Linked DNA regions of Rhodobium gokarnense. The protein of the gene in region 1 interacts with the protein of each later gene in a pairwise test. Links are inferred from orthologs where the notes say so. Each region holds a gene or a part of one and is shown in the gene's direction. Other genes may lie near its edges.

Region 1 (7,968 bases):
CGGTGGAAATGATGATCGACGATCTGCCGCTGTTCTCGGCCTTGCGCGACAAGCCGGTCCCGACTGCCGGCGCGCCTGCGGCAGAGAACCCGGCGCTGACACTCCTTGCCGACAGCAACCCGGACGAGCTCACGCCGCGCGAGGCGCTGGAGCTGCTCTACCGGCTGAAGGCGGAGGCCGCGAAAGGCTGAGCCCTCCCCGGTTCCGGGTCGTCCTGGCGCCCCTGCCCTCCGCAATGGTTCACAACCGGCGCGAACTGCACTAGCTATTGGGGGCGCGGCCGGCGGCATTCGGGCCCCGGATTGCCGCCCACCCATCGACGAAACGCGGAGCGCATGACCAAGCTTCCCCCCTACGTGACCGACTGCATCGATTCGGATGCCCTCAGGGCCTCCCTCACCGCGCTGACGCTCGAGACCGACGGCGACGGCTCGAGCACGAAAATCCGCGCCGAGGTCCTGAAGCTCCTGAAGACGGCACTGGCCGAGGCGCGCACCGAGGTGCAGCAGCGCTTCGAGACGGACAATGACGGAACGCTCTGCACCCGGCGACTGTCGCACATCCAGGACGAGATCATACGCGTCATCTACGATTTCGCGGTCGTCCACGTGTTCCGCTCCATCAACCGGTCGGCCGCCGAACGGATGGCGCTGGTCGCCGTCGGCGGCTATGGCCGCGGCATGCTGGCGCCGTTCTCCGACGTCGATATCCTGTGCCTGCTGCCCTACAAGCAGACGGCCTGGGGCGAAACGATCAACGAATACCTGCTCTACATGCTGTGGGATCTCGGTCTCAAGGTCGGCCACGCAACGCGCAATCTCGACGAATGCGTCCGGCTCGCCAAATCTGACCTGACGATCCGCACCGCGGTCCTGGAAGCGCGCTTCATCTGGGGCGAGGAGAGCCTCTTCGACGAGCTGGTCGAGCGGTTCGATGTCGAGGTGGCGGCGAAGTCCGGCCCGGAATACATCGCCGCCAAGCTGGCGGAGCGGGACTCCCGGCACGTGCGCCAGGGCCAGTCGCGCTATCTGGTCGAGCCCAATGTCAAGGAAGGCAAGGGGGGGCTGCGCGACCTCCATACCCTGTTCTGGATCGCCAAATATTTTTATCGGGTCCGCTCGGCCGAGGAACTGCCGAAGCTCGGCGTCTTTTCACGCCGCGAATACAATCTCTTCAAGAAGGCGGAGAGTTTCCTCTGGGCCGTCCGCTGCCACCTCCATTTCCTCTCTGGGCGGGCCGAGGAGCGGCTCTCCTTCGCCGTCCAGCCGGAGCTTGCCAGCCGGCTCGGCTACACCTCCCATGCGGGCCTGAAAGACGTCGAACGCTTCATGAAGCACTACTTCCTGATGGCCAAGCACGTGGGCGACCTCACCCGCATCTTCTGCGCCGGACTGGAAGACAAGCACGCCAAGCAGACGCCGCCGCTGAACCGGCTCTTCAACACCATCCGCCGGCGCCGCCGCAAGGTCGTGCAATCGGGCGATTTCGTCATCGACAACGACCGCATCACGGTCGCCGACGACGAGGTCTTTGCCCGCGACCCGGTGAATATCATCCGGATCTTCCAGCTCGCCGACCGCTACGACGTCGCCTTCCACCCGGACGCCCTGACGCTGCTCACCCGCTCCTTGAAGCTGGTCGATGCCAGGCTTCGCGACAACGAGGAGGCCAACCAGCTCTTCGTCGACGTGCTGGCCTCGCGCAACGACCCGGAAACGGTGCTGAGGCGCATGAACGAGACCGGCGTGCTCGGCCGGTTCGTGCCCGATTTCGGCAAGATCGTCGCGATGATGCAGTTCAACATGTACCATCACTACACGGTCGACGAGCACCTGCTGCGCGCCATCGGCATCCTGTCGGAGATCGAAAAGGGCGAGCTGCCGCACGACCTCGGCCTTGCCACCGAGCTGATGAACAACCTGCCGAGCCGCAAGGTGCTTTACCTCGCCGTCCTCCTGCACGACATCGCCAAGGGCCGGCCGGAGGACCATTCGCTCGCCGGCATGAAGATCGCCCGCAGGATCGGCCCGCGCTTCGGCTTCACGCCGGCCGAGACCGAGACCGTCGCCTGGCTGGTCGAGCATCACCTTTTGATGAGCATGGTCGCCCAGTCGCGCGACCTCGGCGACCGCAAGACCATCAACGATTTCGCCAACATCGTGCAGAGCCCGGTGCGGCTGCAGATGCTGCTGATCCTGACAATTGCCGACATCACCGCCGTCGGCCCCGGCGTCTGGAACGCCTGGAAGGGCCAGCTCCTGAGGACGCTTTATTTCGAGACCGAGCCGGTGGTCGCCGGCGGATTCTCGCATATCTCGCGCGACCAGCGCGTGGCGGCGGCGCGCGCGGAGCTCGGCAACGCGCTCACCGGCTGGACCCAATCGGAGATCGACGCCTATGCCGAGCGGCACTATCCGGCCTACTGGCTCAGGATCGACCTTGCCCGCAAGATCGCGCATGCGGAACTGATCCGCGCCGCCGACAGGGCCGGCACCAAGCTCGCCACCACCAGCACCTGCCACGAGTCGGAAGGCGTCACCGAGGTGACCGTCTTTGCCCCCGACCATCCGCGGGTGCTGTCGACCATCGCCGGGGCCTGCACGGTCGCCGGCGCCAACATCGTCGACGCCCAGGTCTTCACCACCTCGGACGGCTTTGCGCTCGACACCATCTTCATCCGCCGCGCCTTCGACACCGACGAGGACGAGGACAGGCGGGCGGAGCGCATCCGGACCATCATCGAGCAGACGCTGAAGGGCGAGGAGGAGCTGCCGAAGCGGATCGCCGCGGCGGTGGAATCGCGCTCCAGCCGCGTCAAGGCGTTCCGGCTGGCGACCGAGGTGCTGGTCAACAACTATTCCTCGGACCACTTCACGGTCATCGAGGTCTCCGGCCTCGACCGGCCGGGCCTCCTTTATGACCTGACGCGCGAAATATCCGATCTTCGCCTCGACATCGGCTCGGCCCACATCGCCACCTTCGGCGAGCGCGCCGTCGACGTCTTCTATGTCACCGACCTCACCAACGGAAAGATCACCAACGGCAGCCGCCAGGCCGCCATAAGGCGCCGCCTGACCCGCGCCTTCGAGGGCGGCGACGAGGAGGCCGAGGCAAAGGACGACCGCGCGGCCGTCGCGTGATTTTTTTGCGGGGGTGGGGCAACGACGCTCCCGATTGCGTCGCTCCCTCCACTCACGCGCAATGGCGTTGAAATGCCTCAGGACTCTCCATCGTCATTGCGAAGAGGCCGCTAGGCCGACGCGGCAATCCACGGGGCGTCGGCAGCAGGCTCCGCGTTCTCCTGGATGCACTCCCGCCTGCTCAACACTCAGCCGTCACCCCGGCCCCCGAGCCGGGGCCTATTGCCCGTCTCGACGCGGTATGCCATCGGCTGGCGGAATAATGACGTGACCCGGACATGGGCTTCGCAAGGCCCGATGCGGGCGACAATGTCGCGTCGGGCAATGGGTCCCGGCTCTCCGCTGCGCTGCGGCCGGGATGACGACGGGGGTGTGGCGGCTGTCGGTGCACGGCCTCAAATGCCGCTCTGGATCGCTTCGCTTTCGCTCGCGATGACGAACCAGAGAACAGTTGCCATTACGAGAAGGCCGCGGGTTCAACCCGAGCCCTTTCGCGTCTTCCTCGCCCGCAGTATAACTCGCCGGATTTTCGCGCCATTGTCGCGCTATGCCCGTCATGATCGGCGCATGACGCTGCGGATCGCCGGCGCCCGGAGGGCCGTCCTTGAATCTCTTGCGCAATTTCGCGACCGTCGGCGGCGCCACCATGGTGAGCCGGCTGCTCGGCTTCATCCGCGACGTGGCCATCGCCGCCTTTCTCGGGGCCGGGCCGATCGCCGATGCGTTCTTCGTCGCCTTCAAGCTGCCGAACCTGTTCCGGCGCCTGTTCGCCGAGGGCGCGTTCAACTCCGCCTTCGTGCCGCTGTTCGCCCGGGCGCTTGAAGAAAAGGGCGAGGACGGCGCGCGCACCTTCGCGGAAGAAATCCTCGCTGCGTTCCTGATGACCCTGATCCTCGTCAGCATCGTCGCGGAAATCGCCATGCCGGCGCTGGTCTTCGTGCTGGCGCCCGGCTTTACGGACGATGCGGACAAATTCGCGACCACCGTCGCCTTCTCCCGGATTTGCTTTCCCTATCTTATGTTCGTGTCGCTGGTGGCGTTCCTCTCCGGCATCCTCAACAGCCTCGGACGCTTCGCCGCCGCCGCCTTCGCGCCGGTGCTCTTGAACGTCGTCTTCATCGCGACGCTGGTGCTGATCGGCTTCCTCGATACCGGCCAGAGTTTTGTGTCCGGCACGATGCTGTCGGCCGCCGTTGCCGTTGCCGGCGTCGTCCAGCTCGTTGCCCTGATCCTTGCCCTGCGCCCTACCGGCATGCGCCTGACGCTGCGCCGGCCGCGGATCACCCCCGGTGTCAGGCGGCTGGTGAAACTCGGCGTTCCGGGGGTCATTGCCGGCGGCATTACCCAGCTCAACATCATGGTCGGGACGATCATCGCGTCCTTCTCGGCGAGCGCGGTCTCGTATCTCTACTATGCCGACCGGGTCTACCAGCTGCCGCTCGGTGTCGTCGGCGTCGCCATCGGCGTGGTGCTCCTGCCCGACCTTGCCCGCCAGCTTCGCTCCGGCGACCACTCCAATGTCTTCCACACCCAGAACCGGGCGCTGGAATTCTCTCTCGTACTGACGCTGCCGGCGGCCGTCGCGCTCATCGTTATCGCCGGGCCGATCGTCCAGGTGCTGTTCCAGCGCGGCGCGTTCCTTGCCTCCGACACGGCGGCAACGGCCCCGGCGCTTGCCGCCTTCGGCGCCGGCCTGCCGGCCTTCGTCCTCATTAAGGTGCTGTCGCCCGGCTTCTTTGCCCGCGAGGACACGGCAACGCCGATGTGGTTCGCCGGCGCCGGCATGGTCGTCAACGTCGCCGGATCGCTGATTCTCTTCCCGTTCCTGGCCCATATCGGCATTGCGATCGCCACCTCGCTCGCCGGCTGGGTCAATGCGCTGCTCCTTGGCGTAACGCTCTGGCGGCGCGGCCACTACAGGGCCGACCATCTGCTCGCCCGGCGCCTGCCGCTGACGCTCTTGTGCAGTGTCGCCATGGGCGCGGTCGTCTTCGGGGCGGCAGAGCTGCTGTCCCCCTGGCTCACCGACGCATCGCTCGCCGTCCGGGCCGCAACCCTTGGCCTTATCGTCGTCATCGGCGCTGTCGCTTTCTTCATTCTCGCCACCACCACCGGGGCGGTCGACGCCAAGCGCTACTACGCCATGCTGAAGCGGCGGAAGGTGCCGGCGGAGGATTGAGGGTTGATCTCGCCGGCCCGCTTGGCGATAACCCCGCCAACCACTGAGAACATAAGGACTTGAAGCCATGGCGGCTTTCGAACAGCGCGTCTTTTCCGGCGTCCAGCCGACGGGCAATCTCCACCTCGGCAACTATCTCGGCGCCATCAAGCGCTTTGCGGAACTGCAGCACGACTATCCCTGCCTCTATTGCGTCGTCGACCTGCACGCGATCACCCAGCCGCCGTCCGTCTGGGGCGGGCCGGAGGGGCTTGCCGCCAACACCCGCGAGGTCGCGGCCGCCTATCTCGCCGCCGGCATCGACCCGAAGACACAGATCATCTTCAACCAGAGCCAGGTGCCGCAGCACGCCGAGCTCGCCTGGCTGTTCAACTGCGTCGCCCGCATGGGCTGGCTCAACCGGATGACCCAGTTCAAGGAAAAGGCCGGCAAGGACAAGGAGAATGCCTCGGTGGGCCTGTTCGCCTATCCGACGCTGATGGCCGCCGACATCCTTCTTTACCGCGCGACCCATGTGCCGGTCGGCGACGACCAGAAGCAGCACCTGGAGCTGACCCGCGACATCGCGCAAAAATTCAACAACGACTTCGCCGATTCGATTGAAAAGAACGGCTTCGAGGACGCCTATTTCCCGCTGCCGGAGCCGCTGATCACCGGTCCCGCGACGCGCGTCATGAGCCTTCGCGACGGCTCCAAGAAGATGTCGAAGTCGGACCCTTCCGACTACAGCCGCATTGTTCTCACCGACGACGCCGACACCATCGCCAAGAAGATCAGGAAGGCAAAGACCGATCCGGAGCCGCTGCCGAGCGAGGCGGAGGGCCTTGACGGCCGGGCCGAGGCGGAAAACCTTGTCGGGCTCTATGCCGCGCTCTCCGACCGGACGCGGGACGACGTGCTGAAGGAATATGGCGGCTCGGCCTTTTCCGTCTTCAAACCGGCGCTTGCCGAGCTGACCGTTGCGAAGATCGCGCCGATCGCCGACGAGATGCGCCGGCTGACGGCCGATCCGGGCGCCGTCGATGCGATCCTGTCCGACGGCGCGGAAAAGGCGGCGGAAATCGCCGAAAAGGTCATGGCGGAGGTCAGCGCCATCGTCGGCTTCGTCTCGGGCCGCAAGCGCTGAAGCATGAAGATCTTCGTCGACGCGGATGCCTGCCCGGTCAAGGACGAGGTCCTTCGCGTCGCCGACCGCCACGATCTTGTCGTCCACATGGTCGCCAATAGCTGGATGCGGCTCGACGACCATCCGCTGATAAAGCGCGTCATCGTCTCCGAGGGCCCGGATGCGGCCGACGACTGGATCGTGGAGAACGTCACCCAGGGCGACATCGTGATTACCGCCGACATCCCGCTCGCCTCACGCGTCCTGAAGAAGGGCGCGGCAGCCCTTTCCGGCACCGGCAAGCCGTTCACCGACGACAATATCGGCATGGCCCTCGCCATGCGCGACCTCAACGCCGAACTCCGCGACAGCGGCACCATCCGCGGCGGCGGGCCGGCGTTTTCGGCCAAGGATCGCTCGCGGTTTTTGAACGAGTTGGAAAACATGGTGCAGCGGCTGAAGCGGGGATGAGGCGGCGCTTTCGTTTGCACGTGACGCCCCTCCCTGTTTACGTCGCTGAGGCGCTAAGATTGCTTTCGGTAATTCGCTTTTGTTTTCACCGTCATCGCGAGCGTAAGCGAAGCGATCCAGAGCGATTGAAGCCCTGAGCGTTTGGAATGCCACCTGGATCGCCGCGTCGCCTGCGGCTCCTCGCGATGACGCCTGAGTGTGATGCGAGGCCAATCGAAGCCGCAAGGCTTCGCAAGGCCGACCGGCCGCCGGCGCCGATGCGCCGCCCCGTCGGAGGCGCGAGCGAAGCGAGCCTGCCGTGAGACAGAAATCAAGCCCCGTCGTGTGCGGCGGCGCTGCGCAGGTCGTGGAGCAACTGGGTGAGCGAGGGCTCCGAAAGGCCGGCGATCTTGTCGGCCAGCAGATTGGCAAGTTCGGTTGCCTTGGGATCGAGGCCGGCGGTGTCGACGACGACGCGGGGGTCGGAGATCTCGGCGAGCCGCTGCAGCTCCTCCGCCTCGTCCCAGATGACGTTGAAGAAGGCGATGATCCTCTGGACCATGAACCAGGTCGGGCGGCCGCGCTTGCCGTGTTCCAGGGCCGAGAGATAGGCGCTGGTGACGTCGAGGCTTGCTGCCATCTCCTTCAGGGTGATGCCGCGTTCGCGCCGCAACTGGCGGATCTTTGCGCCGAATGGGGTCATGGCCCTATCTCTTCAGTCGGTCTCTTCAGTGGTTCTTTTCTTGTCGGCTCTGCCGTTTGTGTGGCCCGGCTGGAAGCCTATGGGCGCCGTGGCGCCTTGTACAGGAAGCGCGGGGCCGCAGACCCGAAATCAGGGCCTGCGCTTCTTGATGCGGACATAGAAGGCGCCGGCGCCGCCATGGGCGATATGGGCCTCCTCGAAGCTGGAGACGTAATGCCGGAATTCCGGCATCGACAGCCAATGGGGGACGACCCGGCGCAACACGCCGCGCTCGGAAAAATCGTGACCGTAGCGGTCGGCGCTCCAGGGGCCGCCATTGCCGCCCTTGCCGGTGATGACGAGGACGTGGCGCCGGCCCTCCATCTGGGCGACGGAGAGGAACGCGCGCAGG
Region 2 (7,335 bases), on another replicon or contig:
CGCCGGCCGGGCGGCGGTCGCGGCCAACCAGCTCGCCCTTGACGGCGTCATCGAGGAGCAGAAAGTGGGCCAGCGCACGACGCTCGACGTGCTCGACGCCCAGCGCGAGCTGATCAACGCCCGCGTCTCGCTGGTCACCGCGGAGCGCAACAAGGTGGTCGCCGCCTACACGCTGCTGTCGACGATCGGCCGCCTCAAGGCGGAAAGCCTCGGCCTCCAGGTCACGGCCTACAATCCCGAGGCGCACTTCGAAAAGGTCGAGGACAAGTGGTTCGGCCTGCGCACCCCGGACGGCCGCTGAGCCCGCCGCGGGGCCCGTAAAGGGCGCTTTTCCACAACAAAGAATTCCGGTGAATACATGTGGGCCGTCCGGCCGGCGGGATTCCTTACCGCCGGTGCGGCGTCTATAGTGTGGGTTGACCGAATCGCCGAAAGCATCGGTGGGTAAGTGGAAAGAGTAACGCGGGAGCGAGCGGGCATATGGCCAAAGTCAATCAGGACCAAGAGCCGTCGATGGAGGAGATCCTGGCGTCGATACGCCGGATCATTTCCGACGACGAGAGCGCTCCTGCGCCCGGCGACGCGCCCGTTGCCGAGGCACCGCCGCCGGAGCCCGACCTGGAGCCCGACGCCGACCTTTCCCAGGATGACCTCGACGCCCTGTTCGACACGCCCACTCCGGAACCGGAGCCCGAGCCGGAACCAGAGCCGGAGCCGGAGACCGAGCTTTCCCAGGACGATCTCGACGCGCTGTTCGATGCCCCCACGACACCTGAACCAGAGCCGGAGCCCGAACCGGAACCTGAGCCGGAGCCCGAACCTGAGCCGGAAACCGATGTCCTCGACCTGACCGAGGACCTGGTGGAGACGGACGACGGCGGCTTCGACGTGGAATTCGCCGAGTTCGAGGCCGAGGAAGAGCCGGAGCCTGAGGTCGAGCCGGAACCGGAACCCGAGCCGGAACCGCAGCCGGACCTTGCGGCCTTCGCCTCTGCCGCGCGCGCCGAGGCGCCGGACGAGCCGCTGCTGTCGCCGACCTCCGATGCGGCGGTTTCCGCCGCCTTCGGCAACCTGGCCCACACGATCCTGTCCAACAATGCCCGCACGCTGGAGGATCTGGTCGGCGAGATGCTGCGGCCGATGCTGAAGACCTGGCTCGACGACAATCTGCCGGCGCTGGTCGAGCGGCTCGTGCGCCAGGAGATCGAACGGGTCTCGCGCGGCCGCTGATCCGGCGCATTCCGGCGGGCCGTGCCCGCATGGATTGGTGCTGCGGTTTGCCACGTGAAGGCCTGCCGCGACGCGAACGCATGGGCGGGGCGGTTGACTTCGCCCCGCCCATTCGCTTTACCAGCGACTTGCAGCAATGCCAGTGCCTTGCGGCAATGTCAGGGCCTTGCGGCAAGGGACCTTCTTCGCGGACCGGATTTCATGCTCGACAAAACCTATGACGCGGCCTCGATCGAGTCGCGCATCTACGACCTCTGGGAAGACACGGGCGCCTTTCGCGCCGGCGCCGGACCGCGGGGCAAGGACGACACCTATTGCATCGTCATTCCGCCGCCGAACGTCACCGGCTCGCTGCATATGGGCCACGCCCTCAACAACACCCTCCAGGACGTGCTGATCCGCTTTGAGCGCATGCGCGGCAAGGACGTCTTGTGGCAGCCGGGCACCGACCATGCCGGCATCGCCACCCAGATGGTGGTCGAGCGCCAGCTCTTGGAGCGCCAGGAGCCGGACCGCCGCAGCCTCGGCCGCGAGAAATTCGTGGAGCGGGTCTGGGAATGGAAGGCCCATTCCGGCGGCACCATCATCAACCAGCTAAAACGCCTCGGTGCCTCCTGCGACTGGAGCCGCGAGCGCTTCACCATGGACGTGGGCCTGTCGAAGGCCGTCCTCAAGGTGTTCGTCGCGCTCTACAAGGACGGCCTCATCTACAAGGACAAGCGGCTGGTCAACTGGGACCCGAAGCTGCACACGGCGATCTCGGACCTGGAAGTCCAGCAGATCGAGATGAAGGGCCATCTCTGGCACCTGCGCTATCCGCTGGAGGGCGGCGCCACCTACGAGGCGCCGGTCGCCTGGAACGAGGAGGGCGCCCCGACCGCCTTCGAGACCCGCGACTACATCGTCGTGGCGACGACCCGGCCGGAGACCATGCTCGGCGACACGGCCGTTGCCGTCCACCCGGAGGACCCGCGCTACAAGGATCTGATCGGCAGGAACGCGATCCTGCCGCTCACCGGCCGGCGCATTCCGATCGTTGGCGACCACCATGCCGACCCGGAGGCGGGCTCCGGCGCGGTCAAGATCACGCCGGCGCACGATTTCAACGACTTCGAGGTCGGCAAGCGCCACGACCTGGCCCAGATCAACATCCTCGACATCGAGGCCAATCTGGCGCTTGAGGGCAACGACGATTTCCTCGCCGGACTGGAAGAGAGCGCCGAGCTTGCTGAAACACTGAAGCTGCACGGCGTCGACCGCTTCAATGCCCGCAAGGTCATCGTCGAGCGCATGGACGCCGCCGGTCTCCTCGACCACATCGAGGACCACACGCATATGGTTCCGCATGGCGATCGCGGCGGCGTGCCGATCGAGCCGTATCTGACCGACCAGTGGTATGTGGACGCGGCAACGCTCGCCAAGCCCGCCATCGCCTCGGTCCGCGAGGGGCGCACGGAGTTCGTCCCGAAGACCTGGGAAAAGACCTATTTCGAGTGGATGGAGAACATCCAGCCCTGGTGCATCTCGCGCCAGCTCTGGTGGGGCCACCAGATCCCGGCCTGGTACGGGCCGGACGGCGCCACCTTCGTGGAAGAGAGCGAGGAGGCGGCGCTCACTGCCGCCCGCGCGCACTACGGCAAGGACGTGGAACTCACCCGTGACGAGGACGTGCTCGACACCTGGTTCTCCTCCGCGCTCTGGCCGTTCTCAACGCTCGGCTGGCCGGACCAGACGCCGGAGCTGCAGCGCTACTACCAGACAGACGTTCTGATCACTGCCTTCGACATCATTTTCTTCTGGGTTGCCAGGATGATGATGATGGGTCTTCACTTTATGGATGAAGAACCCTTCCACACCGTCTACATCCACGCCCTGGTCCGCGACGAGAAGGGTCAGAAGATGTCGAAGTCGAAGGGCAACGTCATCGATCCGCTCGAGCTGATCGACGAATACGGTGCCGACGCCCTGCGCTTCACGCTCGCCGCGATGGCCGCGCAAGGGCGCGACATCAAGCTGGCACCGACGCGGGTCGCCGGCTATCGCAACTTCGCCACCAAGCTGTGGAACGCCACCCGCTTTGCGGAAATGAACGGCTGCGTCCGGGTGCCCGGCTTCGATCCGGCGACGGCCAGGGAGCCGGTCAACCGCTGGATCGCGACCGAAACGGCGCGCTGCGCCGGTGCTGTTCGCGACGGGCTTGAGACCTACAAGTTCAACGAGGCGGCCGGCTCGCTCTACCGCTTCGTCTGGAACACCTTCTGCGACTGGTATCTGGAGCTCGCCAAGCCGATCCTGACGGGCCCCGACGGGGCGGCCAAGGACGAGGTCCGGGCGACCGCCGCCTGGGCCATCGACCGTATCCTGGTGCTCTTGCATCCGTTCATGCCGTTCGTGACGGAAGAGCTGTGGCAACGCACCGGCGAGGACGGCCCGGCGCGGGACGGCATGCTGATCCATACGGCCTGGCCCCACCTCGACTTTGCCGATGCGGACGCCGCCGACGAGCTCAACTGGCTGGTCGACGTGATCTCGGCCGTGCGCTCGGTGCGGGCGGAAATGAACGTGCCCGCCGGCGCCCGGACGTCGCTGGTGGTGCTCGGCGCGGATGAGGCACTCAAGGCCCGGTTCGACACCCATCTGCCGGCGATCGAGCGGCTCGCGCGCGTCGACGACCTGACCTTTGCCGATACCGCGCCGGAAGAGTCCGCGCAGATCGTCATCGGCGCGGCGACGCTCTGCCTGCCGCTTGCCGGCGTCGTCGACCTCAATGCGGAGCGGGCCCGGCTCGACAAGGAACTGAAGAAGATCGACGGCGATATCACCCGCATCGACAAGAAGCTCGGCAACGAGCAGTTCCTGGCCAAGGCGCCGGAAGAGGTGGTCGAGGGCGAGCGCGAAAAGCGCGAGGAATTCGTCCAGCTTCGCGCCAAGATGGCCGAGGCGCGGGGTCGACTGGGGCCATAGAGCACATCGAAGATCGATAAATCGATTGTGAAGCGACGGTCGGCTGCGTGTCCGATTCGACGTCTCCGACAGAGGAGACTTTGGAACGGGATGAGCATTGAAAAAGGGATCTTCGCTGGGGGGTTTTGAGAGCCTCGGACGAAGCCCTTTCAGCATCGACCTCATCGAAATGGCGTTCGTCGAGAGGCGTCGTAAGCAAGATAATTCATCTCGCCACACACCTTGATCCGTTGTAGAAATCGGCGACATTTCGCGGATCAGTCTTCAATGAAGTCGGTCTCATTCGAGCGAGCCTGCTTCCTGCTCTTGGCAGCTTTCTGGCTAGGGTTGGACGCTCACTATTGTCCGCCGAATGTATCGGCCCTCGACGAAGCCAATCTTGCCCAGGAAGGACCGCACGAGGTTTTTGCGATCCTCCGGCAAGCAGTCATTCACGTCGAGGCATTGCCCCGCGACGGGGATGCGGCAAGCGAAAACGGCTTGGGAAGTGCGGTAACGCCTCCCGTAGGGTCGTTCGTTCCGTCGACGCAGCTGTCGAAATCGACGCGTGCACCCGCATTTCCCGAAAAGCGCATTTCTTCCAGCGCTTCTTCCCGTCACCGGGCGAGACCGCCGCCGCTGTTTGCCTGAAGACCCGACATCATCGGAAAAAGCAATTGGCGCACCTAATGCTCTGCGCGCCTGCCTGTTCGGCTGTCTGTATGGCCGCCGTTCTCATTGCGCCCGATGGGGCGCACAGGATTTCCAATGAAACGTGTCATCAATTTCTGGAGCCTATTGGGCTTCATCTCCGTCTCTGCCTTCCTAGCCACCGAGATTGCCGTTGTCGCTGCCGCTGTGGTTTGGGGGATATCTAGCCTCTTCGGGCTGGCGATGGTGCCGACGATAGCCCTAGGTATCCTGGTCGGAGTTCCGAGCCTCTACGGCATGGTCAAGGCCACCATTCTGGCTTTTCAAGCCGAGACCGATCCGGAGAACAACTGAGGCAAGGTGGTCATCGGCCGCGTGCCGTCGTTCCTGACCGCGCCTGCATAGCTGCCTGCTGTGTAAGCCGGTTCCGCGTTTTTAGGACGGGCTATAACCACAATAGGCGGCAAAGACTGGACCGGCACTGCGCCGGTCCGGCAGTCCCGTTTTTTTCTTTCATTGTTGGCCATGGCGCCATCGGCATTGCCTTTGACGAAGCCGCGGTCATGCCTGTCGCGGGCTCCATGCTGGCGCGCGTACCGTCGGCTTCACCGCGCTGCCGAATGGGTTTGACTAACAATTCGGCAACTGCAACAAATTTGGCCATCAGCAGTGCTCCCTCCGGTACCGGAACGCCGCTCAATGCGGCGGATTGCCGGGGGTTTTTTGCGTAGGCAGGGTTTTTCGAATTGGCATGCCGCGTGCTAGGACGGGGGCGATCGCGCCGGGGTTTCCCCACTCACGGCCGCGGCGACGATTAAGGGATGTGGGAAAAGGCGGAGGCGATGAAGAAGATCGAAGCAATTATCAAACCCTTCAAGCTCGACGAGGTGAAGGAAGCGCTGCAGGATGTCGGCCTGCAGGGCATCACGGTAATCGAGGCCAAGGGGTTTGGCCGGCAGAAGGGCCACACCGAGCTCTACCGGGGCGCGGAATATGTGGTGGACTTCCTGCCGAAGGTGAAGGTGGAGATCGTCCTTGCCGACGATCTGGTGGACAAGGCCGTCGAGGCCATTCGCGGCGCCGCCCAGACCGGGCGGATCGGTGACGGCAAGATTTTCGTCTCGCAGGTCGAACAGGCTATCCGCATCAGAACAGGTGAAACCGGCCTCGAAGCGGTCTAGGATACCGCTCGCGCCACCCGCCTGTTTTCTCAACTGACCGGTCCCCGCCGACAATTTTTGCACGGGACCAGACAAGACCAATCCAACACGTGAAGGAATGTAGCAGATGAGCACTGCCAGCGACGTCCTTAAGAAGATCAAGGACGAAGACATCAAATTTGTTGACCTGCGGTTCTCCGATCCGCGCGGCAAGATGCAGCACCTGACCATCGATTCGGGCATGGTCGACGAAGACATGTTCGCCGACGGCACCATGTTCGACGGGTCGTCGATCGCCGGCTGGAAGGCCATCAACGAGTCCGACATGTGCCTGATGCCGGATCCGGCCACCGCGCATATGGATCCCTTCTTCGGCCAGTCGACGCTCGCTATCTTCTGCGACATCCTGGAGCCGTCCACCGGCGAGGACTACAACCGCGATCCGCGCTCCACGGCCAAGAAGGCCGAGGCCTACCTGAAGTCCACCGGCATCGGCGACACCGTCTTCTTCGGCCCGGAAGCCGAGTTCTTCGTCTTTGACGACGTCCGCTTCTCGCGCGATCCCTATGACACCGGCTTCATCATCGATTCCGGCGAGCTGCCGATCAACTCCGGCACCGAATACGACGCCGGCAACCTCGGCCACCGTCCGCGCACCAAGGGCGGCTACTTCCCGGTGCCGCCGGTCGACAGCGCCCAGGACATGCGCTCCGAGATGATCTCGGTGATGGCCGACATGGGCATCAAGACCGAAAAGCACCACCACGAGGTCGGTGCCGCCCAGCACGAGCTCGGCATCATGTTCGACACGCTGACCATGAACGCCGACAAGATGCAGATGTACAAATACGTCGTGCATCAGGTCGCCCATGCCTACGGCAAGACCGCGACCTTCATGCCGAAGCCGGTGTTCGGCGACAACGGCACGGGCATGCACTGCCACCAGTCGATCTGGAAGGACGGCGCCCCGGTGTTCGCCGGCAACCAGTATGCCGACCTCTCCGAGGATTGCCTGTTCTACATCGGCGGCATCCTGAAGCACGCCAAGGCGCTCAACGCCTTCACCAACCCGTCGACCAACTCCTACAAGCGTCTGGTCCCGGGCTATGAGGCGCCGGTGCTCTTGGCCTATTCGGCCCGCAACCGCTCGGCCTCCTGCCGCATTCCGTTCGCGACCTCGCCGAAGGCGAAGCGCATCGAGGTCCGCTTCCCGGATCCGGCTGCCAACCCGTATCTGGCCTTCGCCGCCATGCTGATGGCCGGCCTCGACGGCATCAAGAACAAGATTCATCCGGGCGACGCCATGGATAAGAACCTCTATGACCTGCCGCCGGAGGAGCTGAAGGACATC

Evidence for each region.
Region 2: the proteins of M2319_RS15070 (region 1) and M2319_RS09045 interact in binary tests that used the Escherichia coli proteins (3 or more experiments, as listed by UniProt). The link is inferred for Rhodobium gokarnense from one-to-one orthologs.

What each region holds. Positions count from the first base shown.
Region 1 is NZ_JAOQNS010000008.1:169,364-177,331, reverse strand. The notes cover bases 1-3,340. They hold M2319_RS15070 ([protein-PII] uridylyltransferase), read left to right. Parts: upstream 1-335; coding sequence 336-3,140; downstream 3,141-3,340. Other genes in these bases: mutS (DNA mismatch repair protein MutS), read left to right, coding at 1-191. Also shown: murein biosynthesis integral membrane protein MurJ, read left to right, coding at 3,745-5,319; trpS (tryptophan--tRNA ligase), read left to right, coding at 5,387-6,445; M2319_RS15055 (YaiI/YqxD family protein), read left to right, coding at 6,449-6,895; M2319_RS15050 (helix-turn-helix domain-containing protein), read right to left, coding at 7,206-7,577; M2319_RS15045 (Smr/MutS family protein), read right to left, coding at 7,707-7,968.
Region 2 is NZ_JAOQNS010000004.1:302,728-310,062, forward strand. The notes cover bases 4,629-7,335. They hold M2319_RS09045 (P-II family nitrogen regulator), read left to right. Parts: upstream 4,629-5,666; coding sequence 5,667-6,005; downstream 6,006-7,335. Other genes in these bases: M2319_RS09040 (hypothetical protein), read left to right, coding at 4,942-5,178; glnA (type I glutamate--ammonia ligase), read left to right, coding at 6,112-7,335. Also shown: M2319_RS09025 (TolC family outer membrane protein), read left to right, coding at 1-301; M2319_RS09030 (PopZ family protein), read left to right, coding at 481-1,230; M2319_RS09035 (valine--tRNA ligase), read left to right, coding at 1,432-4,194. UniProt on the Escherichia coli protein: P-II indirectly controls the transcription of the glutamine synthetase gene (glnA). P-II prevents NR-II-catalyzed conversion of NR-I to NR-I-phosphate, the transcriptional activator of GlnA. When P-II is uridylylated to P-II-UMP, these events are reversed.